Regions from separate parts of the Psychrobacter sp. FME5 genome, predicted to be linked through region 2. Evidence: riboswitches for the same ligand, from Rfam matches in the RefSeq annotation. Region 2 holds a riboswitch; the other holds the start of a gene.
The links. Region 2 has a riboswitch for thiamine pyrophosphate ahead of tenA (thiaminase II). Riboswitches for the same ligand answer to the same signal wherever they lie in the genome.

Region 1 (5,912 bases), on a different contig from region 2:
CACCTCACATTTGGTATTGCACTTCATGTGTTAATCTAAGTTATTAAATGCAGCGATAACTAACTGTATCCACGCCTGCAACGAAAGGTATATTCACTGTCATGGTCTTGATACCATACCTTTATTTGGCCACGTCTATTTAAGGTCTCTCTTTTATAGTCAATCATGGCCAAATATGACACAAATAATCATAGAGGGCATGGTGTAATGAATATACTGCAATAAATATGCCACGCTTATATATTTAACGAAAGCGTAGCAAATATTATACACCAACGTCTTGGAGCGGATAGTCGATGATGGTAACAATCTGAGTACTGCTTACCGTACTTTGAATATCAGCACTTTGACCAAAATAAGAGCGTAAACGCTCCGCTTGGATATTAAAATTCATGTGCTTGCGCAAATCATGGTTAACAATTAAGGTTTTTTTGGGCAGTTCGACATCAATCGTAATCGTAACTCGATGCTGCTGCCACGTCACATTGATATTGATAGATATCATTTCAGTGGTCATCTCAACCACGTTAAGCAGCATTTTTTCGATCACACTTTGTAATGTCAGCGCGGTAATAACCATGTCATACATAATGTCTTCATTGGGCAATTGCCAGCTCACATCAAGCTTGTCTGCCAAACGGCTAGATTCGATGGCCAAATAATGCTCGCAAAGGGCAACCTCTTCTTCAAAGCTAATCTCACGCGCGCCCATGAAACTGGCACGGAATAGTGCAGAAACGTGTTGTAATAACTCAGCAGCACGGGATGGATTGGTTTCAATTAGTGACATTAAGGTATTAATGGTATTAAAGAAAAAATGCGGTGCAATACGAGCTTTAATCACATCGTTTTGTGCGATTAATTTGTTCTCAAACGATTGCTTCAGTGCATTCATTTCACGATAACGACGTAGGAAGAATAGCAAAGCCGCAACGGTAAACCCCGCGGTAATCAGCGTATGAAATACAATCGCTGAAATAAGAAAATAAAAACTTTGATTAAACCAGCCAAAGTTCATCATAATCAGTAAGACTAAAGTGATGGTTACGGCTGTAGCGGTTGTTAATATTAGCAGAACATACAAGCTAACCGTCGTTATGGACAGGCGCTTAAAGACAGGGCGAAGATAGTCAATTAAATAAAAGGAAGGTATCAGTGCGAGTGAGGTTTGAACGAATCTCGCTATAAACTTGATCATAAACTGTGTTTGATTCGGTACGCTATGGCGATCAATAATCGCCACAAATAGCGACCAAAAAAAGATCGCAAGCAACCATTGCCAAGGTTTCATGATCTCCATGAGCTTGGGCATAAAAAACTCTAAGCGCTCCGCTAGTAAGGCAACCTCATCCTTTGCTATACTTGAGTTCTTATTCTGCTGACTTGTCTTGTAATGATATGAATGCCAATTCTTCAAACCCTAGTAATCCCGAATCAAATGTAAACGCCTCTGTCTCTGATTCTAGCACAGATGCCTCAATAACAAATAACGCTGCACAAAACAGCCCTAGAAGCAGTCCTTCAAACAGCCAAGGCCAGCAGATGTGGGGCGGACGTTTTAGCGAAGCGACGGATAGCTTTGTCGCCGCCTTTACCGCATCCGTGGGCTTCGACCAACGCTTTGCCCGTCACGATATTCAAGGCTCGATTGCTCACGCGACCATGCTCAAAGAATGCGATATCTTAACCGCTGATGACGTTGCGACCATTATCGATGGTCTCGAGCAAGTATTGGCTGAGATTGAAGCGGGTGAATTCAACTGGTCCATCCAGCTTGAAGACGTGCATATGAACGTCGAATCGCGCTTGACCGATATAGTCGGCGCGGTGGGCAAAAAGCTGCATACCGGTCGTAGCCGTAACGATCAAGTCGCGACCGACATCCGTCTTTGGTTGCGTGAAGAAACCGACAATATCATTGCATTGCTGGTACGCTTGCAAAGTGGCTTGCTCGATTTAGCCGAGCAACATACTGATACCATTATGCCGGGCTTTACCCATTTGCAAACCGCACAACCAGTCAGTTTCGGTCACCATGTCATGGCATGGTTTGAGATGCTGTATCGCGATACTGAACGTCTGGTTGATGCGCGTCGCCGTATCAATCAATTACCTCTCGGTAGTGCTGCCCTTGCTGGTACGACCTTCCCGATTGACCGTACCATTACCGCTGAACTGTTAGGGTTCGAAGGTATTTGCCAAAACTCACTCGATGCCGTCTCCGACCGTGACTTTGCGATCGAATTCACCTCAGCGGCATCTATTTTGATGATGCATATGTCACGCATGAGCGAAGAGATCATTCTTTGGATGTCGGCGCAGTTTAACTTTGTGCAAATCCCCGATCGCTTCTGTACCGGCTCATCGATCATGCCGCAAAAGAAAAACCCTGATGTGCCAGAGTTGGTGCGTGGTAAAGCGGCTCGCGTCTTTGGGCAGTTAATGACGCTATTAAGTCTAATGAAAAGCCAGCCGCTTGCTTATAATAAAGACAACCAAGAAGACAAAGAGCCATTGTTTGACTGCGTTGATACCTTGACCGGTTCGCTTCTAGCGTTTGCGGATATGCTACCGAATATCACCCCCAATAAAGAAAATATGCGCGCTGCGACTATGAAAGGCTATGCGACCGCGACTGATTTGGCCGATTATTTAGTACGCAATGGGGTGGCTTTCCGCGATGCTCATGAAGTGGTCGGTAACGCTGTCGCCTTAGGTATTAAAGAAGGCGTTGATTTGAGTGATTTGTCACTGGCACAGCTACAGCAATTTAGCGATGCGATTGGCGAAGACGTATTCGAGTATCTAACATTAGAAGGCTCATTAGCAGCGCGTGACCATTTAGGTGGTACAGCGCCTAATCAAGTGAAGCAAGCGGTAGTTAACGGTCGTGCGCGCTTAAAAGTTTTTGCTTAATTTTAAAATACCAATCTTTAAAACACCCGCCATCGCTGCGGGTGTTTTTTATGGATGAATGCGTTAAGATAAGGCATCTATTTATACTTATAATAAGGAACGTATCATGACCGAGACTTTTAATCCTCAAGCCAATACCGTATTTTGCCGCAAATATAAACAAGAACTGCCAAAAATGCCACATCCACCCTTCCCTAATAAAAAAGGGCAAGAGCTACAAGAAACCGTCTCTGACAAAGCATGGAAAGAATGGCTTGAGCAGCAAACCATGCTGATTAACGAAAACCATCTCAGTATGCTCGATCCTGAAGCCAAAAAATTCTTAACCGAGCAACGCGATAAGTTTTTGGATAACGAAGACTATGAACGCGCGCAAGGCTGGACGCCAGAGAATAAATAAAGGCGATAGATTAGTATTTATAATCATCCTTATTTTTGTCTATATGAATAATTAGCATTAGCCGTGGGCTGCTAATTTTGTTAGTATCAAGATGATTTACAACACTGACAGACTCGGGGTGCGGTGTATAAGTGGCTAAAAGCCATTGTACATTCGCTGAGAGATCACCCGCCGAACCTGATGCGGTTAGTACCGACGCAGGGAAGTCTTAAGACTATGTTATATCTGTACAAAGGGCGCGCAGAAATGCCTTTTTATGGTTGCCAGCACCCATCAGCGTTTTAGTGCGGTATGGTGATTTATAAGAAATTGCACCGAGTAATCCTTTACAAACGACTGATTAAATTTAATTTGATGACTCATTTGTTTGGCGATTACATTTGTCCGTATAACATAGTCTTACCCCGCAGCTACTGGCGGTGTTGCTTTTATTCAAAACAACACGCTAGGACAGCATATGACTATTTTACAAGTAACCACCCCCACCAAAAAAACCTCCAAAGCAGACGCGCTAAAAACCCCCGCCCATCGTAGCGAAACCGACGCTCGTTTTGAAGAGGATGCGCGCGACTTACACCGTATTTTGCCTGCTTCACGCAAAGTCTATATCGAAGGCTCACGACCTGATATTCAAGTGCCCATGCGCGAAATCACCCTTGACCCTACCCCTATTCAAAACGTCTCTGAAAATGAGTGGGAACAAAACCCACCATTCTATGTTTATGACACCTCTGGCGTTTATACCGCCCCCAATGCCAGCATTGACTTGACCAAAGGCTTACCAAAATTGCGCGAAGGCTGGATTAAAGAGCGCGGCGATAGCGAACAACTAAGTGGCTTATCAAGCTCATACGGACAAGCACGCGCCCGTGATATCAGCACTGCTAACTTGCGCTTTGCTCATATCGATAAGCCGCGCCGCGCCAAAGCTGTAGATGGCAAAGCTGGCAATGTGACTCAGCTTCACTATGCTCGTCGCGGCATTATCACTCCTGAGATGGAGTTTATCGCCATTCGCGAGACCCAAAAGCAGCACGAACTGACTGATATGCGCCAACACGATGGGGAGAATTTTGGCGCTAACACACCAATTATTATTACTCCTGAATTTGTGCGTTCTGAGGTCGCCGCTGGGCGCGCGATTATCCCCAATAATATTAACCATCCAGAATCTGAGCCGATGATTATCGGGCGTAATTTCTTAGTAAAAATCAACGCCAACATCGGTAACTCGGCGCTTGGTTCTTCCATCGATGAAGAAGTATCAAAGATGACATGGGCGACGCGCTGGGGTGCAGATAATATTATGGATTTATCGACGGGCAATCATATCCATGAAACCCGCGAATGGTTAATTCGAAATTCACCTGTGCCGATTGGTACCGTCCCCATTTATCAAGCGTTAGAGAAAGTCGATGGCGTAGCAGAGGATTTAACGTGGGAGATTTTCCGCGATACGCTCATCGAACAAGCCGAGCAAGGCGTTGATTACTTCACCATCCACGCTGGTGTACTTTTGCGTTATGTGCCGCTGACTGCTGGACGCTTGACTGGTATCGTCTCACGTGGCGGATCTATCATGGCGCAATGGTGCATGTTTCATAATAAAGAGAGCTTTTTATATACCCACTTTGAAAATATCTGTGAAATCATGAAGCAATACGATGTGGCCTTTAGCTTAGGCGATGGCTTGCGTCCGGGTTGTTTGCAAGACGCCAATGACGAAGCACAATTTGGAGAATTGCGTACCCTTGGTGAACTGACTAAACTGGCTTGGAAGCATGATGTACAAGTGATGATTGAAGGTCCCGGGCATGTGGCGATGAACCGTATTAAAGAGAATATGGACTTGCAATTAGAAGTCTGTGCCGATGCACCTTTTTATACCTTAGGACCATTAACCACCGACATCGCACCCGGTTACGACCATATTACTAGCGCGATTGGTGCAGCGATGATTGGCTGGTTTGGCACGGCGATGCTCTGCTATGTCACACCTAAAGAACATTTAGGACTGCCAAATAAAAAAGACGTCAAAGATGGTATCATCACTTATAAAATCGCCGCCCATGCTGCTGATTTGGCAAAAGGTCATCCCGGCGCTCAAGCGCGAGATAATGCGTTATCCAAAGCCCGTTTCGAGTTCCGTTGGGACGATCAATTTAATCTGGCGCTTGATCCTGATACCGCGCGCGAATTCCATGACGAAACCTTGCCCAAAGACGCGCACAAGACGGCGCACTTTTGCTCGATGTGTGGACCGAAGTTCTGTTCAATGAAAATCACACAAAATGTTCGTGAATATGCGGCGGGTTTAGATGCTAAAGAAGGCAGTGCCATTGCTATCGATGCTATGGGCGCCGCAGACATCCAACAAGGTATGGATGAGATGACACAAAAACATCATGCCACGGGCAGTCAGTTGTATAAAGAGGTTTGATTGTTTGATATCTAATGCTTAAGCTTAAATCTAGTCGCTAGGTTTAAGCTTTTTTTACGTCTATTTTTGAGTCTCGTGGAAAAACTCTTTTAAGGAATAAATCGCACAGTTTCATAATGAGTAAATAAAAAGGCAAAGTTAGCGGATAACCAAAAA
Region 2 (18,963 bases):
CGACGTTTTGGATATAGATACGACCAGTGCTGGCGCGCTCTTGCATCATCAGACTAAACAAATCTGCTGCTGGGATTTGACGGCTGCGAATGCTCGGGTCATTTTCGTATTTGGTGTATAGCTCTTCGAACTTGTCTTGATCTTCAAAGAACGCGTCATACAAACCAGGGGTATCACCTGGAGAGAATATGGAGATATCTTGACCCTTGATGAGGCGGGTATACATGGTTTTATTTAACTGTACGCCATAATCCATATGACGCACGCGGTTGTCTTCGACGCCGCGGTTGTTTTTGAGTACCAATAACGACTCAACTTCTAAATGCCATAATGGGTAAAATAACGTCGCTGCACCGCCACGTACGCCGCCTTGTGAGCAGCATTTAACCGCTGTTTGGAACAGTTTATAGAATGGAATACAACCAGTATGCTGGGCTTCACCGCCACGAATCGGGCTACCAAGGGCACGAATACGACCGGCATTGATGCCGATACCGGCACGTTGTGACACATAGCGTACGATGGCGCTGGTGGTGGCGTTGATTGAGTCTAAGCTATCACCACATTCGATTAAGACGCACGAGCTAAACTGGCGCGATGGGGTGCGCACACCAGACATGATAGGCGTTGGTAGCGAGATTTTAAATTGTGAGGTCGCATCATAGAAGCGTTTAACGTAGCTCATACGCTCAGATTTGTCATAGTTAGCAAACAGACACATACCAACCAGCATATATAAGAACTGCGGGCTTTCATAAACCGTTTTGCTGACGCGGTCTTGCACAAGGTATTTACCCGCCATTTGCTCAACAGCAGCATAAGCAAGATTCATATCGCGCCAGTGGTCAAGATATTCTTCTAATTCATCAAATTCCGCACGGCTATAGTCAGCTAGGATATGCTGATCGTATTTACCGGCATCAGTTAGCTTTTTAACATGGTCATACAAGTGAGGAGGGGTGAATTTATTATAAGCAATCTTACGCAAATGGAAGATGGCCAAACGCGCGGCTAAATACTGATAGTCAGGCGTGGTTTCAGAGATAAGATCAGCGGCAGACTTGATGATGGTCTCGTGAATATCGCGAGTTTTGATGCCTTCATAAAACTGAATGTGCGACTTTAGCTCAACTTGTGATACCGACACATTATCTAAATCATGAGCAGCCCACTCGATAACCTTGTGAATCTTATCTAAATCAATAGGCTCTAAACGTCCATCACGTTTGGTTACTTGGATTTTATCGATATGTGTCATGCTGACCTCGTAAGTTGATTGCTGGGCAATTAATTTATAATGATGCTTATAGTGTTACTTATAGTAATGCGGCGCGGTTAATACCGGCGGGCATTCTTTATCACGCTATCTTTATTACGCTATAACATCCTGTCACGGCAGAGTGTTTTTTTAGGCAAAACGATGCCATTGCTCATAGTGAGGGTTTAAATCACTGAGCACTACATATAGCGTATTTGTTAGTAGGTGGACACAATATAGCGGGAAAATTTTGAAAATGCTATATTGATTTTAGCGGCAAACTATGTTGATGAGAGGGTAAAGCGTGTCCAAATTTTAGCAAAGGACGATGGGATAAGGGTTAGACGCCAATAAGAAAAATAATAAAAGTTTTGTAAAAAATGGCGCGAATTTACTTTTTATTGTCGGCTAAATTAACGAGCGCAAATCTGCTGAATGGCGCGCATATTTCGGGTGGTGATTGTACCCCAGCCAATAGAAAATCGCCACCCATATGAGTGACGATTCGGACGAAAAACGGACTGGTTTTTCTTAAATTGATAAAACTATGATTAGACGACCATGCGTACCGTTTTTGCATTATCAAGTGATGCATAAAGCGTGTTCACTTGCTCAACGGTGGTCAAGTATAAATTGGCACGCACCGAATGGAAGCGTCCTGTTTTTGACGGTTTAACTTCCATAGACGCCAAATCAAACTCTGGAAACTGGCTACCAAGGATAAGCTTCACTTCATTGAGTAAGCTATCGTGCTCGCCTTCATGACCGATGATGCTAAGTGGGTAGTTCATTGGGAACTGCCACAGCTCAGGATTTTGTACGTCGGTTTTTTTACCTTTTAAGATACCGTCATTGGCGACCAGCTCAGTGACTTTGACTTCTCTTTTAGGCGTTTGATTTGGGTTAGTGGTGTCTTTTGGATCATCAGTCATGATGTTGTCCTTATCTTTGTGAAAATATGAGCTTATGGGTTATGCCGATAAGCGCTTTATGCACCATTTATAAGGCCACTCATCATATTATTCAAGGGTCAGCCAACGATAACTCATATTAAAATCGTTATTTTTTATAACCCCAGTTCGGGATAAGCCACATTGTAACTCATTGATACTATTTACAATGTCGCTACCTGTCCCTGCTGAGGCATGTTTTTGATGGTGGGTTTATACGGAAACCAGCAATAAGCAATCAAACCCGACAGCAAGTTTGTGATAAACCCCGTGACACTACGATGGCGTGAGTGTTCGATTTGGCACAAGTTTTTAAGCTCTCCAAACACCGTTTCAACCAAAGAGCGATGATTGAGTAGTGCCTCATCCATAGGCTCAAGTAATTGGGGTTTCATATTACGCCGAAGTTTCGTTATCAGCCTAGTATCACTGTGTTTTGTGAGCCACGCGTTTAGTGCTTTACTGATGTAGCCTCTATCACCGAATAGTTTTCCAAATAAAGACGTTGCCATATCCTTAACTGGCGCTCTATCATCCGTATTACCCGCAGTGACTTTAACAGATACAAGCTCGCCCTTATGATTGATAATGGCGTGCAGCTTAAAGCCATAGAACCAGCCCATGCTGCTTTTGCCTCGGGTTGCAAGTCCTTCAAAGACTTTATGACGGTAGATACGCTTGTTATGACAAACTGCTATCTTGGTTGAATCAATATAGCTGATACCCGTACAGTCACCCATTATGCTTTGCAAGTAGCTGCACAGTGGCATGATACTGCGCGGCACTAGCTCTATAAATCGCGAGTAGCTCGGCAGATTTGGAAACTCCCGTTTCATCATGCCAAGCATGTGATGGTAGTAAAACGCCTTAAACTGTCGATACCGCAGTTGATGAAACAGTACCAAGATGGTCATAATCTCTGCTACACTTATCTGGCATGCTCTTAGCCGTTGACGGCCCGTTGCGATTAAATGAGAGTCAAACTCAGGTTTGAATTGCTGATAAAAGTCGTCAATATGGCAGTATAGTTCGGTTAGGTTGTCCATGTAAGAAGTCCTTTTTGCTTAAGTGGTCTTGGTAAACTTACTTTAGCAACTTCGGGCTTCTTTTTTTATCTTTTCTTTGAGCCCTTATCCCGAACTGGGGTTTTTATAACCACATACCGCCACATAATCGCCGCGATCGTAGCCTTCGATGACCTCTTGTACCTTGTCATTGGCATACATAGGATGGGTCAATAAAGTCTGCGCATATTCGAAATCGACAAAACCATTGGCTTGCATTAATTCGATTTTCTCATCAGAGGTACGCCAGTTTGCTGACTTCACCAGCTCAATAGGATAAGGGTCAGCAGGGGAGATGTGTTCGAGTAATGGATGTTCCCACGTATCTACCGCGCTCGCTAAATTGTATAAGCTGGCAAAGCCGCTTTCTTTTGGCACATCAATCAGGATAAGTTTGCCGCCAGTCTTTAGAGCATCAAAGGCCTTTTTGATACAGACATCCAAATCCCTGATATAGCTGACGCTGCCATTAAACATAATAATATCAAATTTATTAGGCGCAATCTCGCAGGTTTCGGCAGAGCTGATATCTACTTGCAAGCCGCGTTTCTCAGCGACTTCAGCCATGTCTTTCGATGGCTCGATACCATGCGTGATATGAATGCCGTAATCTTTGGCTAACAGGGATTCGAAAAGACCACTACCACAGCCGATAGACAATATTTCGCTATCTTTATCTAAGAAGTGAGCGACCAGTTTGAGCTCACTGGTCAGTAAGTTTTGGTTGTCAAAAAACCAGCTGTCGTACGCGCTTGCGTGTTCATCGAATGCTGCCATGATGTTTCTCCTTGTTGATCATTATTATTGGTCATTGTTTTTGATTTTAGAGGGCTTTTTTAGAATCAAGCTAGATTGAGTATAAGTTAAGACAAATCTAACGCCTGCTGCCAAAAATTAACTTCCATACGTGCGGCGGTGTTAAATAACCGTTGGAACTTGTCTGCTTGAGCAGGGCTGGCATCGGCTAATAGCGTATTAATCTGTGCTTCGTTCTGCGCGGTAATTACTTGGAACTCATCGCTAGAAAACACGTCAATCCATGGTTGATAAGGGTTGTTATCGATAAAACCCTCATCTTTGATACATCTGCCAATTTCTCCATAGCCCATTAAGCAAGGCGCAATAGCGGCATACAGTTCGGCCAGCGAGCCTGACATAGCCGCGTCTAATATATAGCGACTATAGGCGATGGTGACGGCAGATTCAGGGGCGTTTTCTACTTGTTCAAGTGGTATATTCCACTGACGACAGAAGTCCAAGTACATGGCGATTTCCATATCGAGCATGGCATTGATACCTGCTTGACCGACGCGCATTTGTGCCAGTGTGTCACTCTTATACACGCTCAGCGCCATCACGCGGGTATAGTGAATTAAGTATAAATAGTCTTGCACAAGGTAGTGGCGAAAGCTGTCAGGGGCGAGTGTGCCAGCGGTCAGCTGTTTGACAAAGTCGTGCTGAATGTAATCATCCCATGTGGGGCAATTGTGACGTAGCGTTTGGTAATCCATAGTTTTCACTTACTGTTATAAAATGCAAGCAAGCAAATGGCAGGAAACGAGAATTGATAAGGCACAAAAAATTTGCCCGTCTAGGTTTAATAGATTGGCAAAATATGAAGTAAATGTGACTTATATATCGACACGCTTGTTTCCTACGTCAGTGCTAACTGCATCAGGTTCGCGGGTAACTCTCAGCCATGATTTTGATTGTAGTTAAAGCGTCAAAATCAAAGCACCCCGACAAGGTTTGTTTTTTAATAATAAATATAAAATTTAAATATAGTCAGTTCAAAATAAAAGCGATACGTTATAGCTATGTGCGACTGGTATAAATTTTCCTTGCTTGCTGTTATCACAGAGGCTACGAAAAATTCATCCCAGTCGCATGGTATCGATTTTAAAATTGTATCGACTTTAAAGTAATTCTAATAGAGCTTTGAGCTGCTGTTTAAGTGGTTCGTGTTTAAGCAGATCAGCCCTATGATAGGTGAACTCAGCCATCATTAGCAAGTGATGTCCAAATAACGATAAAAAAAGCAGCTTAGATTTAAAAATCTATTTTTTATCGAGCTGTTCAATAGCAGTGTGATAAAGCATCAGCATGGCTTTAAAACGGCGCTCATATAAGCCTTCCGCATATAGCAGCTCTACACTTAAGCTATCGATTACGCCTAGATAGGCATCGGTATACAGCTCTAGCTGCTCAGAGTCGAGCTGATAAGGCTGTAGAGCCAGCTGTATTTGCTCAGTCAACACCTTTATATAGACATTAAAAGTCGCCGCGCTGGTATCGGTCAAATGCACAGGTGCGGCATAGGCCATGCGAATTAAAAACCGTAAGGTAATCGCGCTTTCATAACGCGCTTCAAAAGCATGGCAATACGCTTCACCGGGAGTAGAAAATTCACTAGTCGTCGCAAAGCATGACTTAATAAACGCACATTCCGACTCGAGCGCATCTTGCAGTAATTCTAAAAATATCGCTTCTTTACTGGCAAAGTGCGTATAGAGAGAGGCTTTGCGGATGCCCACAGCCTTAGCAATATCACTGAGTGATGCGCCCTCATAGCCGTGCATAAAGAAAGGCTCAAACGCAGCATCAATAATACGTTGCTTAGCGCTTGAGCGTGGTTTATGACTTTGCATAGGCCTCCTCTAATGATGGTGTGGAGAGAGTGTTATAAGGTTTTAAACTTCTAGAACCGAGATAGACCAGTATCAAAATAATTGGTCCCATCGCACCTAGCAAGATTAACCAATATAAGGTGTTCATTTCGACCAATTGTCCTGCGATGGGTGTGGCAGTGGATGAGAGTAACATAGGAATGGCGCCCAATAAAGCTGCGCTTGAACCCAAAGCGCTGCGCTGCGAGTCCATTGCAATCGCCATCAACGTCGCTTCTAATACACCAAGACCAAATAATCCCAAGGCAATGCCAGTGACAATACCGACCAAACCCATCGATAGCAGATAAGCGATGATGCAAACGGCACTACCCAGCATCATGACACCGGCACCGATTAAGGCCAAATGTGACGCCGATATTTTTTTGACCAAATAAGCGGTGGAAGATGCACCTAAAATTAGACTGATACTGGTCAAGCCAAAGACAAAACCAAATTGCTCTAGGCTAAGACCATAGTCTGTTTGATAGACATAAGCAGAACCACCGATGTAGGCAAACAAAAAGAAATACACCGCAGATAGCGCAAATAGATTAAAGACAAAGGTTTTGTTCTTTAATATGCCGACATAAATGCCTGTAATATTTTTTATATTTAATTGAATGCGCTTGTCTTTTGGCAAGGTTTCTTTGATATTCAACAGCGTATTAATCAGCACGATGATACCTAACGCCGCCAAAATAAACATGACGCCGCGCCAACCATAATGCGCACCGACGATACCGCCGATTGCTGGCGCGACGATTGGACCTAATGCCACAATGGTATTTAATAAAGCATAAATTTGTGCCGCTTTTGGTCCATCGACTAAGTCGCGTACCATGCTCATCACCACCACGATAGCCATAGAGGCGCCAAGACCTTGCAAGATACGAGCAAAGATTAGGCTTTCAATACTTTGTGACCACATCGCCCACACGGAAGCGCCAATATATGCCAGTAAGCCTGCAAATAATGGTGCTATTCGTCCTATGGCGTCAGATACGGGACCAAATACCAGCTGTCCTAAACCCATAAAGATAAGAAAGACGGTCAACGTGATTTGCGTGGTGGCGTAGGAGGTATTGAGGTCTGTTGCCATATTCGGCATTGAGGCCAAATACATATCAATCGCTGCAGGGCCAAGCGCCACAATGATGGCAAGAGAGATGACGGTTTTGATACTGATGTGTTTTACATGGGTTTGTTTATTCATAAGAGTGCACTATTACCTATTTATCTATTTAATTTTTTAACTACCGAACGGTAGGTAGTTATACTCGATATTTTAAATAAAGGCAATATTTTTATGAATTAATTGCTTATCTCATGCTATAGCGGCTCTATATTTAATAGGTAAAAGCTAATAGCCATTAAATAACAACCATCAAATAGCAGCCATTAAATAGCAGCCATTAAATAACAGGCATTAAATAACAGGCACAAAAAAGCTGAGATATACTCAGCTTTTTTGGTTTGCCACTAGGCGTAATAAGATGTGCTTAGCACATACTATTTAAATTAGTCATTTTCAAGGAATGAGCGTAAATGCTCAGAACGTGAAGGATGACGCAATTTACGTAATGCTTTTGCCTCAATCTGACGAATACGCTCACGCGTTACATCAAACTGCTTACCAACTTCTTCTAACGTATGGTCGGTTGGCATATCGATACCAAAGCGCATTTTTAAGACACGTGCTTCACGCTCAGTCAAGTTGCCTAATACATCACGCGTCGCTTCACGCAGGCCAGCTGCGGTCGCATCATCGACAGGGCTTGAAATCGTACCATCTTCGATAAAGTCGCCTAGGTGCGAGTCTTCATCATCACCGATTGGCGTCTCCATAGAGATAGGCTCTTTGGCAATTTTTAGCACTTTACGGACTTTAACTTCGTCCATCTCTAAGCGTTCGCCTAATTCCTCAGGCGTTGGCTCGCGGCCCATTTCTTGTAGCAATTGACGTGAGACACGGTTTATCTTGTTAATGGTCTCAATCATATGCACAGGGATACGAATCGTGCGCGCTTGGTCAGCGATAGAGCGGGTAATCGCCTGACGAATCCACCACGTGGCATAGGTTGAGAATTTATAACCACGGCGGTATTCAAATTTATCAACCGCTTTCATCAGACCAATATTACCTTCTTGGATTAAGTCCAAGAACTGTAGACCACGGTTGGTATATTTCTTAGCGATAGAAATTACCAGACGCAAGTTAGCTTCGACCATCTCTTTTTTGGCACGGCGCGCTTTTGCTTCGCCAACCGCCATACGACGGGCGACGTCTTTCATGTCGTGGATTTTCATATCGAGCTGCTGCTCGTAATCACGAATTTTACGTTGTAGTAAAATCACATCGTCAGCGACTTTTTCTAGCGTACCTGCAAAAGCAGGCTTGCCTTTAATACGCTCAATGAGCCAATCAACGTTGGTTTCATTGCTAGGGAAAGTTTTACGGAATTCATCACGCGGCATACGACCACGGCGAATCACCAAACGCATGATTTGACGCTCTTGCTTACGCACATCGTCATAGACGTCATGCATGATAGCCATCACTTGGTCTGACAAGCGATTGTTTAACTTCAACATCATAAAGCGTTCGGCAAGTAGGGCATAAGCAGCATCTGCTTCTACGCTACCACGGCCATAATCAAGCAAGGCTTGTTTGGCTTTGATAAATAAGTGTTCAATCTCTTCTAGACGTAAGCGTACTTCTTCTGGATCGATACCGCCGGTTTCTTCTTCAGCTTCTTCCTCTACTTCTTCTTCGTCCTCATCATCGTCACCTAGCGCCTTTTTGGCTTTTTCTTTGATAACAGGAGGATTTTCTTTTTCTTCTTTGATGCGCTCTCTTTCTTCTTTCGCCGCCTCTTTTGCTTCTTGAGCGGCGATTTTGTCTGCTTCGGTTTCAGGGTCTAGAAAACCAGTGATGACATCAGAAAGTTTTTTCTCGCCGTCCTGTACTTTTTGATACTCATCTAGGACGAATTGTACCGTACCCGGCCAATAAGACATCGCATGCTGCACGTCACGAATACCTTCTTCGATACGCTTGGCAATAGCAATCTCACCTTCACGAGTCAGTAGGTCAACGGTACCCATTTCACGCATATACATACGTACAGGATCGGTGGTGCGACCAGGCTCTGTCTCAACAGAGGCTAATACCGCCGCTGCTTCATCTGCTGCCATGTCATCATCGCTTGAATCGTCGTTCATCAAGATGTCATCGGCGTCAGGGGCAGATTCAAAGATTTTGATACCAACGTCGGTCAGCATTTGCACAATATCTTCGATCTGATCGCTTTCGGTAATAGAGTCGGGCAGTTGGTCATTCACCTCAGCATAGGTAAGATACCCTTGCTCTTTACCCATTTGGATTAAGGTGGCCAGTTGAGATGTGGACTTAGAAACTGACTTATCGTTCATAAATACTCGCTTACTTGCATCGGACATTTTTATATTGTGACGCGCTATCGCTGGCTGGGTGCGTTGACCTTATCAATCGATTGATCAAAAGGTGGCGTAGAGGTTGTCAATAATATCAAAAATGAGTGGATATGAATAAAGGCTCAAAACACTACAATAACAGTGCCAAAAAATGGCTAAAAATCAATAAAGATAAAAGTCTGCAAAATAAGATCACCTAAAAAATAATGCTACCTAAAAGATAGTGTTGCCTAAAAAAGATGATACTCAAAAACAATCTCTAAAAAATATATATTTAAAATTGTGCTCAACGATGCGGTCTTGTCGCCATCTATTGAGCAGTGCTGTAAATATACAGCGACACAGTTTAACACAGACCATAGTAATCAAGCACGAGCTAGTGATGCTCGCCTGTGTTTATTACAGATATTGCCAATTATTTTTAATCAATTGCTTTACCAATTACCTAATTTAGGGCTGCATGTATTACTGGGCATAATCATTATTAGTGGGGACAACCGCTATACTTTTAAAGGGTTACGGTTTTATTAATAAAAAATAAGCACAGAAATTAAGATTTAACCGTGGTCATTTGTGCTGATTGTTCGGCTTGCTGAGCGCGCAACCAATCATTTAACAATTGTGATTGCTTACGGACAATCGCCAGCTTGATGTGATCAGGGTTTTTAATCAGCTCCTGCATCTTTTTTTGCAAATGCAATTTGAGCAGCTGCATTACTAAGTTTTCAATCAGCTCATCGAGGCTTAAGATGCTTCTTGCGGTCAAGGTTTTATAAAACCCGCCCCAGCTACGGCTCAGTGTTTCTTGGGTGGCAGGCGTTAGGTTAGATAAGATAAAGTGCGCCGCTGCATTGGCATCTTTTGGTAAATAATCAAGGCAGCGTTTGATGGTACTGACGATATCGAGCAATCCATCGTCTTGTAGGTCTTCCCACGCTAGTGGACGCAATATATCGGCAGAGGCTTTTTGCTTTATATGAGCAGGTAACTGCAGCTGGTTAATACCTGCCTGTTGCCAAATCGACTCGATAGGGTCATCAATCAAGGCGCGCGGTTGGAATAAAAAACAAAGCTGCAACTGCTGACTGATGGTCATTTCACCATCAAAATCTAGTAGGGCGTCTCTTGCTTCTTTATTTTGACTGCGTTTACCACCCAGTTTTTGATAAATATCATTATTCAGTAAATAACGAAAGCTACTGCCTTTAGGCAATGCGGTGGTCAAGGCGCGCACTTGTGACATCAGCTTGGCTTTGCCTTCTGCCAAGGTTAAGTCATGGCGCTCACTTAAATAAGCGAAAATATACTGTGACAGCGGCATTGCATTGGTGATTTGCTCACGCATGGCGTCACTGCCCTGACTTTTAATAAAAGTATCAGGATCGTGATTATTAGGTAGGGTTAAAAACCGTAGTTCTTTGTCATCGGCAAGCACAGGCAGGGCAACTTCCAGCGTGCGCCAAGCCGCTTTTTGTCCCGCACTATCGCCATCGAAACTCAATGTTAGGGTAGGATTTAGGGTCAAAAGCCGTGATATTTGACTCTCATTAATCGCCGTACCCATCGAGGCGATGGCACCATAAATACCCGCTTGATAAAGGGCTATCACATCCATGTAGCCTTCGACCACCAGCCAGCTATCTGCACGCTGCTGGCGAGATTCATAATAGCCATATAGTACGTGCTGCTTATGGAACACAGGCGAGTCGGACGAGTTGATATATTTGGGCTTCACTTCGTCATCGAGCGCGCGACCACCAAAACCAATGGTCCGTCCTTGGTTGTCGCGGATCGGGAAAATAACCCGATCACGGAGTAAGTCATAATCGCGTCCAGATTCTGACTGGCGCACTAAGCCAAGCGCTTTTAGACCTTCGATATCTTGGGGAAATTGGTGCTCGAGGTGCTGCCAACCAAATGGCGCATAGCCCAAGCCAAAGGTTTCAAAGATGTCTTCAGTGATACCACGCGCTAAAAAATAATGCTTAGCATGCGGGTGAATGCTGAGATTATGCTGATAAAATTGCTGAATCTGCTCTAATAGCTCGTACAGATTACCGTCTTTATCAGCGACGCTATTTTCTTCGTGCAGTGCAATAGAGCCATCATCGCTACTTATCAGCCACGCAGGTGGATAGCCGTCATCACCTTGATAGTCTGAAGCATAAGACTCAGCTGGATAAGGTACTGAATCGTAAGCATCTAGCGGTGGATAGTTGTCGTAGCTATCGTAGCTATTGTCGTTATAAGTTGGTTGTTGCGTATAATCAGGCGGTATATTTATTGATGACTGACTATCGGCTATTGGCTGACTAACTGGGGCTTGCGAGTGTGTCGCCGTTTCAGCTGGCAATGCTGGTATTGGTTTTGCAGTGGGTTTTTGTTTGGAACGCTGATAACTGACGTTTTGCTGTTCTTCTTTTGGTACTTCGATGCCAGTTTGCTTGGACAGCTCATTGACCGCTTCGATAAAGGTAAGGTTTTCATAGTCACGCAAAAAGCTAATGGCATTACCGCCGACACTACAGCCAAAACAGTGATAGATATTTTTTTGTGGATTGACATAAAAAGACGGTGATTTTTCACCATGGAAAGGGCAGCAGCCTTTGTACTCACTACCAGCACGTTTAAGCGTGGTATGACGCCCAATAATACTGATTAAGTCAGCTTGGCTATTAAGTTGTTCAAGAATGTGATTTGGTATGCTCATGCAAAAAATAGTTTACCATAGGTGAATTATCTTAGGCATAAACAATATTGAAGGTAAACAATATTGAGCATAGATAATTCAATAAAAATAAAGGTAGAAATAGAAAAAATAAGGCCAACCATATCGTTGACCTTATTTTTTATGATAGACGTTTGTATACTTAAAAGACGCTAGCGTCTCTAACCCAGATACACTGTCCTAGGTTTTAAACCGTTATTTATCATTGATATCTGCACTATCGGCAGGTGTATCCGATGGCGTTACGGCAATTCCTTGGTTGGGCAGTGTCGTACGGCGTGTTGGGTTAATATTCTGCGGTTCTACTTCAGCTTCTCTAGCAGTAGAGCCTGTGCTTGATTGACTGGTCACTCGCTCAGTTGACGCTTCAGGTAAGCCCAAACCGACATTGACACCATTAGGATTAGTACGTTTTGGTGAAGTACCTTGTGGAGCAGTGGTCGGCGCATTGTCACTAGGCAGTCTTAATTGACTGGCCTTACGAATAATTTGGGTCTTAGTTGCCCCATCATAATTACCGGTAGAAACAGAGCTGTCCGTGACCCCAGAACGACCAAGTTTACCAAACGTTACTTTATTGAGCCATGTGCTTTCACGTTTGGTATTTAGCTTGACGCGGCCATCGTTGGTTAGCCAGTTTGGATAATTAATCTGCAATAGCGTCTTATACTCTTTTGCCAAGTCATTTAGACCCAGTTTTTCATGGCTATAAGCAAGTACAGCAATGGCTTCAGGCACTGACTCACTGAGTGGATAGTACTGAAACACCCATTTGGCACGGTTAACAGCGGCAACATACGCTTCACGTTCGATATACCAATTGGCAGCGCTCATCTCACTTTCAGCAAACTGGTTATAAATAAAAGTCATGCGCTGAGCGGCATCTGGTGCATATGGGCTATTTGGATATTTATTGATAAGCTCTTGGAAGTTGGCAAAAGCAATACGCAGATACGCGGTATCGCGTTCGGCTTGGTTCATCTTAAACAGTTTCAGTCCTTCAGATGAGCCCTGCATGTTGGCCACACCACGCACGTAATAGGCATAGCTGGCTTGTGGATTAGAGGGGTATAAACGAATAAACTGCTCAGCACTGGCGGCTGCCATCTCATATTTACCGCTTTCATATTGGGCATACATCATATCGAGCAATGCTTGCTCAGCATATTGCCCTGTAGGGTAGAATGTACGGAGATTGGTTAGATCTTCAATACCTTGGGCGTAGCGACCTTTTTCGATCTGAGCCAGGGCATCGTTATAATAACTTTGCTCTGACTTTTCTGCCGTTTCTACTGCATCGACATCTTTCCCACCAGTCAGGTTTTTAAAAGTCTGACAACCCACTAGGTTTACGCTTAGCGCAAGTAGCGTTATTGAGGACAGCTTGATAAACGTATTGCCAACAGCTTGCATACTTCTTCTCCGACACAAGACGCATAATAGCAGCAGCGCCATTATGCTATATAAAAGGTGAATAATAAAAATAGTTGTTTTAAAATACAGTGCCATAGCATACAGCAAAATATGGCTATACTTTATAGAATAACCTTTGCTGCGTCTATTTTTTCGCCATCTATATTGTACTTGATTTAATCATACTGCATAAAACTGCTGGCAGCACGTCACATAATAGTTGGGTATTTTAACATGAGCTGCTAGCACGAGCGATATCCAATGTCACTGGTACCGATAAATATACAGTAAATTACAGCAATGTCATATTTTAGAGAGTTAATGGCTAGGGCGTATTGATCGTTCACAGGTAGTCGCTGTGAATGCCATGGTCGAATATTTAGCACAGCATAACGCTCAACATGCCAAGTGATAATCAAAAAGTGACAGATAACGCATCGCTTCTATAGGGCTTAAACGCTCAATATGCTACACTATGACGATATTACTGCCGTTTTTTTGACGACGATTGCTTATACAGCCCCTAAGTGTTTTACTTAATTTTTATTCGATTTTAAAAAGTCACCTTGCAAAACCATGTCAGAGACTTTGCCACTTATATATCTGCTATGAATAATAATGCTATGACTACCCATTTACCACCGAATCAATTGCTAAATACTGATTCATCAGCACAAGAGTCACCGATGCCAAATGACGTTTTAAATAATAGTGAGTTACCTGATGATAATCAGACAGCGCTTGATGAGCAAGTGTATGACAATAGCTTGTCCGATCATGAAGAATTGGGTGACGATATTCACGACGAGTTAGATGACTACAGTGGCGATGACGAAGAACACCAGGGTGATGAAGCATCAGCTGCTGGGCAATCGGTGCCTGTCATCATTGATGTTACCCATACCGCCACAGAAGATGAAGCTGGTTTGCGAATTGATAAATTGGCATCAAAAGCATTTACTGATTTTTCGCGTGTACAGTTGCAAGGCTGGATTAATGACGGCAGCTTGCTGTATAACGGCAGTGTGCAAAAACCAAAAGTCCGGGTCAAAGCAGGTGATGTCTTGCATTTATCAACGACATTAGAGCAGCATAGCGAAGACCAGCCAGAAGATATCGCGATCGAAGTGGTCTATGAAGATGACGATGTATTGGTCATCAATAAACCCGTCGGTATGGTAGTGCATCCTGGCGCGGGCAATCAAACAGGCACTTTGGTCAATGCACTACTGTATCATTATCCTCAACAGCACCATTTACCGCGTGCAGGGTTGGTACACCGAATTGACAAAGACACCTCGGGGCTATTGCTGATTGGTAAAACCAAACCTGCACAAATGGCACTGATGGAGCAGTTAAAAGACAAGTCCGTTTATCGTCATTATCAATGTGTAGTGGCAGGGGATGCGGCTAGCTTATTACGCCATCGCCGTATCGATGCACCGATTGGACGTCATCGCAATCAGCGTACCAAAATGACGGTGATGACGGCAGGACGCGAAGCAGTCACACATTTATTAAATGTAACCCCTCTCAATGATAATTATTGCTTATTGGATGTTGGCTTGGAAACGGGTCGTACGCACCAGATTCGAGTACATCTGAGCCATGTTACCTATCCGATAGTCGGTGACCGGGTCTATGGCGGCCGCCGTCAACTGCGAGCAGGACTTACAGAAGCGCAGCGCCAAGCAATCAATAACTTTCCACGTCAAGCTCTGCATGCTTATACGCTCGGTTTCGTGCATCCCACGACAGGTGAGGATATTGAAGTAACGACCCCACTGCCTGAAGATATGCAGCAGTTAATGGCGGTGTTAAGCGAAGGTTATGATGATGAGCAAACTTCGCCTAAAAGTCGCTGAGAATCAGCCATGAACGATAAGCTTCCTATGACCTTAATTGCGCAAATTGATGATGTCGCTGTTTTTCAAACGGCGGCTTTTTTTGCTGACGATATAGTGGCTACTGATGCCAATCTAAATGTTATTCCCTCAGCAAATCAGCCCAGTTATGGTGAGCTAAATTTAGGGCTGCATGTCAATGATAATGCAGCAGTAGTACTGGGCAACCGGATGCGGCTGTTGGCTGCTATTAATGAGCAAGTAGTAAACGTATCACCGGATAATAAGCAATGCTCAGGTATCAAACATTTACACTGGGTCAATCAAATCCATGGCAAACAAATTCATGATATCGATGCGACCGCGCTGAGTATGCAACCACTGGCCGCCGATGCCATGGTTAGTCAGCAAGACGATGTAGGTCTGGCGATAATGACCGCCGATTGTGTGCCTATCGTGCTATATCAGCCCGCAACGGGGAAAATAGCTGCTATTCATGCTGGCTGGCAAGGTCTGGCTTGTGGCGTCATCCAAGCGACCGCTGAACGCTTTGGTAGCGGCGGAAAAGTTATGGCTTGGATAGGCGTTTGTATCAGTCAGAATAACTATGAAGTTGGTTGTGACGTGAGAGATAAGTTGCGAAAAGGGTGCTTAGAAAACCAATTATTGACCACAGCAGATATGGCTAAATTCAATCAGCGATATGTCATAAACTCTGCTGATGATATAAATATCAATAGCAACGCTCGGTATTTACATAAGACAGTTGCTAAGCCATCAAACTGTGCCACAGTCGGCGCGGATAAGGTTAAGATAGATTTATCGAGACTCGCGGCCGACCAATTAGTATCAGCAGGTATCCTCGTAGAGAGTCAGCCCTCTAACGCTTGTAGTTATTCTGATAGCCGTTATTACTCTTATCGACGGCAGACACATTTACAGCAGCCTGCTACTGGGCGGATGGCGCTAGTAATTGTACGCAGTATAGCTAGCCCTAAATAAAAGAAATACAAGTATTATAACGCGTTACTGGGACGAATTCTTCTTGCTTGCTAAAGAAAGCTATTCATTAATCATTCGTTCGTTTTTTAGCATACTGAATCATTAGATTTCGGTACCGATAACCCAAATAAGGGACGTAGATACAGGGCTAAGAAAGTCCCTGCCATAGCCATGATGCCCCAGATATAACCATGAGCACTGAAGGATGCAATACCGCCAAAATAAGCGCCAATATTACAACCAAAAGCCAGACGTGCGCCATAACCCATCATTAACCCACCAATCACGGAAGCTGCAAAATTGCCCAAAGTAATCTGGGTAAACTTGAATAAACCACCTGCTGCCGAAGCAATAAAAGCGCCAATGATGATACCGATATTCATAACCGTGGTCGAATCAGCAAAGATTGAAGCGTTTAACGCGGCTGCATTAGCCCCCTGCCAATAGCCCCAGCTAGCAACATCAACGCCAAAGTTGCTCGCAATTTTTGAGCCCCATAACGAAAATGCAGAGGTAATACCCCAGGGTTGCCCGCGTGTCATTAATGTCAAAGCATTAAGTAAACCCAAGACAATCGCGGCGGCAAATAATGGCCAAGAGCCACGGAAGATGCGTTTCCAACCTTTTTCAGTCGGTACAGGTGCCATTTTAGGTGCGTTGGTTTTTTTCTCAACAACGAGCGTGACCCACGCAATCAAAGCAAACAGTGCCAAAGACACTATCCAAGCGCCACTGTAACCAAGGCCAGTAGACGTCGCTAGAGAAAAAGGGGCAAAGGAGGGCATCTCTTCTGTCCAAAACGGCAAATGATAAGCACCAACAGTCGCGCCAATGATAAAGAAGATAAAGGTAATGAACATCACTGAGCGTCCACCACCTACTGCGTAGAGCGTGCCAGAAGCACAACCACCACCAAGCTGCATGCCAATACCGAATACAAAAGATCCTACGAGCAAACTAACACCGATTGGCGACACATAACCTGCGACCGATCCACCAAAAATCGTCGTACCATATGCAAGAATAGGTGCGAATAAAGTAACAGCAACCGCTAACATCAACATATGAGATCGCATTGCTTGTCCATTCCCTACCGACATCAGACGTCTAAATGCTGAAGTAAAACCAAAGCGGGCATGAAACAAGGTATAGCCAAGCAACAAGCCAATAATAAAAAGTAAGGGCTGGGCAATAGGCTGGGTGCCAAACAGATAGACCAGCATAATAAAACCCGCAATCGCGCCGCCTGCTATCAGTCGTTTTTGTGGGTCATTTAAAGCCAAAGACTCTCTAGCAATAGGATCTCGTGTATCGTTCACAGGTTGAACTCTAGTCGTTGTAGTCGTCAAGGGGATAACTTCCTTCTCTGATATATAGTTTCAGAGTTAATTATTTATAATATTGTTTTGGAATATTTAAGTGGTTTATTCGAGGATATTTGAATAAGCGCACTATGATAAACCCGTTTTTAATAATGGCTATAAGAAGAGAGGGAATTAGTATATTCAAATATGGAATAACTTAGGCAGGTTTGATTAGGTGCTGAGGTTTAGAGGTATGAGATTGATTGTCTTCTTTTCCTGTGTATTATCAATGTGGTTTCACATTGAGTTTAATCGCTACATTTTTAGCGCATTAATTAAGCCTTTGTTAATACAGTGGCAACAATAAGGTTGAATTTATAAAAGCTTGCCTCATATCAATTAACTATTGCGCCCGCTGTCTTATATAGTAGTTAGTATTTAATGACAGACTATATTCAACCAAACAATTATTAGAGTTTGTATGACTACACCTATAAAGCCTTCATCAGCTTGCATTGATAACCTTCCTAGCGTATCCATTGCTGTTATTTACCATAGTAATTATGGTCATACCAAGCGCGTCGCAGAAGCGATAGTGACTGGTGCGCGTCAGCAATTACCAGAAGCGCAAGCCAAAGCCGTCGATGTCCATGATGTTGATTGGGATTTTTTGGATCAGGCAGATTTATTGGTTTTTGGTAGTGCGGTGTATATGGGTAGCGTGACGGCAGGATTTAAGACCTTTATGGATGAGACATCAAAGCGTTGGTATCATCGTAAATGGGAAGGTAAGTGGGCAGCAGGCTTCGCCAATTCAGGCGGACTTAGCGGTGATAAATTGGCTGTGTTACAGCAGATTTGCTTATATACCATGCAGCATGGGATGAACTGGATAGGGTTGCCGCTGATGCCAACCGGTCATGAAGCTCATGATTTAAATCGTTTATCGAGCTTTTTGGGCTTGATGACTCAGTCGCTAGATGGCCCACCTGAAGAAACGCCAGGCGCAGGGGATATCGATACGGCAATTTGGTTTGGAGATCACCTAGCCAAGACTATTATTAAACATCAGCCTAGGTCCTAGTTCTATAATCAATTAGAAATAAAAGCGATACGATTGTTGCTATTAACCGTTCTAATATTTAAAATGTTTAACAAATCCTATTATGTAAACATCAAAAAGCAGATATCACTTTGATATCTGCTTTTTTTAATTTTTCTTTTGGTACATCGGTTTTTATTTTTTATCGTTCGTAGTCGTGATTGGCGCAGTTTTAA

Region 1: linked by a shared signal. The riboswitch ahead of thiC (phosphomethylpyrimidine synthase ThiC) and the one ahead of tenA (thiaminase II) in region 2 are both predicted to bind thiamine pyrophosphate.

What each region holds. Positions count from the first base shown of each region.
Region 1 covers NZ_RRYX01000139.1:89-6,000, forward strand. The annotation lists gene EI161_RS12900 (histidine kinase) at 266-1,312, opposite strand; gene argH (argininosuccinate lyase) at 1,543-2,916, shown strand; gene EI161_RS12910 (oxidative damage protection protein) at 3,023-3,316, shown strand; TPP riboswitch at 3,421-3,537, shown strand; gene thiC (phosphomethylpyrimidine synthase ThiC) at 3,774-5,756, shown strand.
Region 2 covers NZ_RRYX01000029.1:7,709-26,671, forward strand. The annotation lists gene nrdA (class 1a ribonucleoside-diphosphate reductase subunit alpha) at 1-1,258, opposite strand, end outside; gene EI161_RS06075 (YbeD family protein) at 1,810-2,190, opposite strand; gene EI161_RS06080 (IS982 family transposase) at 2,373-3,254, opposite strand; gene EI161_RS06085 (class I SAM-dependent DNA methyltransferase) at 3,339-4,049, opposite strand; gene tenA (thiaminase II) at 4,136-4,783, opposite strand; TPP riboswitch at 4,907-5,024, opposite strand; gene EI161_RS14950 (TetR/AcrR family transcriptional regulator) at 5,330-5,920, opposite strand; gene EI161_RS06100 (multidrug effflux MFS transporter) at 5,907-7,154, opposite strand; gene rpoD (RNA polymerase sigma factor RpoD) at 7,460-9,373, opposite strand; gene EI161_RS06110 (DNA primase) at 9,945-12,104, opposite strand; gene EI161_RS06115 (outer membrane protein assembly factor BamD) at 12,318-13,535, opposite strand; gene EI161_RS06120 (RluA family pseudouridine synthase) at 14,159-15,400, shown strand; gene EI161_RS06125 (polyphenol oxidase family protein) at 15,410-16,381, shown strand; gene EI161_RS06130 (YeeE/YedE family protein) at 16,468-17,730, opposite strand; gene EI161_RS06135 (flavodoxin family protein) at 18,167-18,769, shown strand; gene EI161_RS06140 (hypothetical protein) at 18,923-18,963, opposite strand, start outside.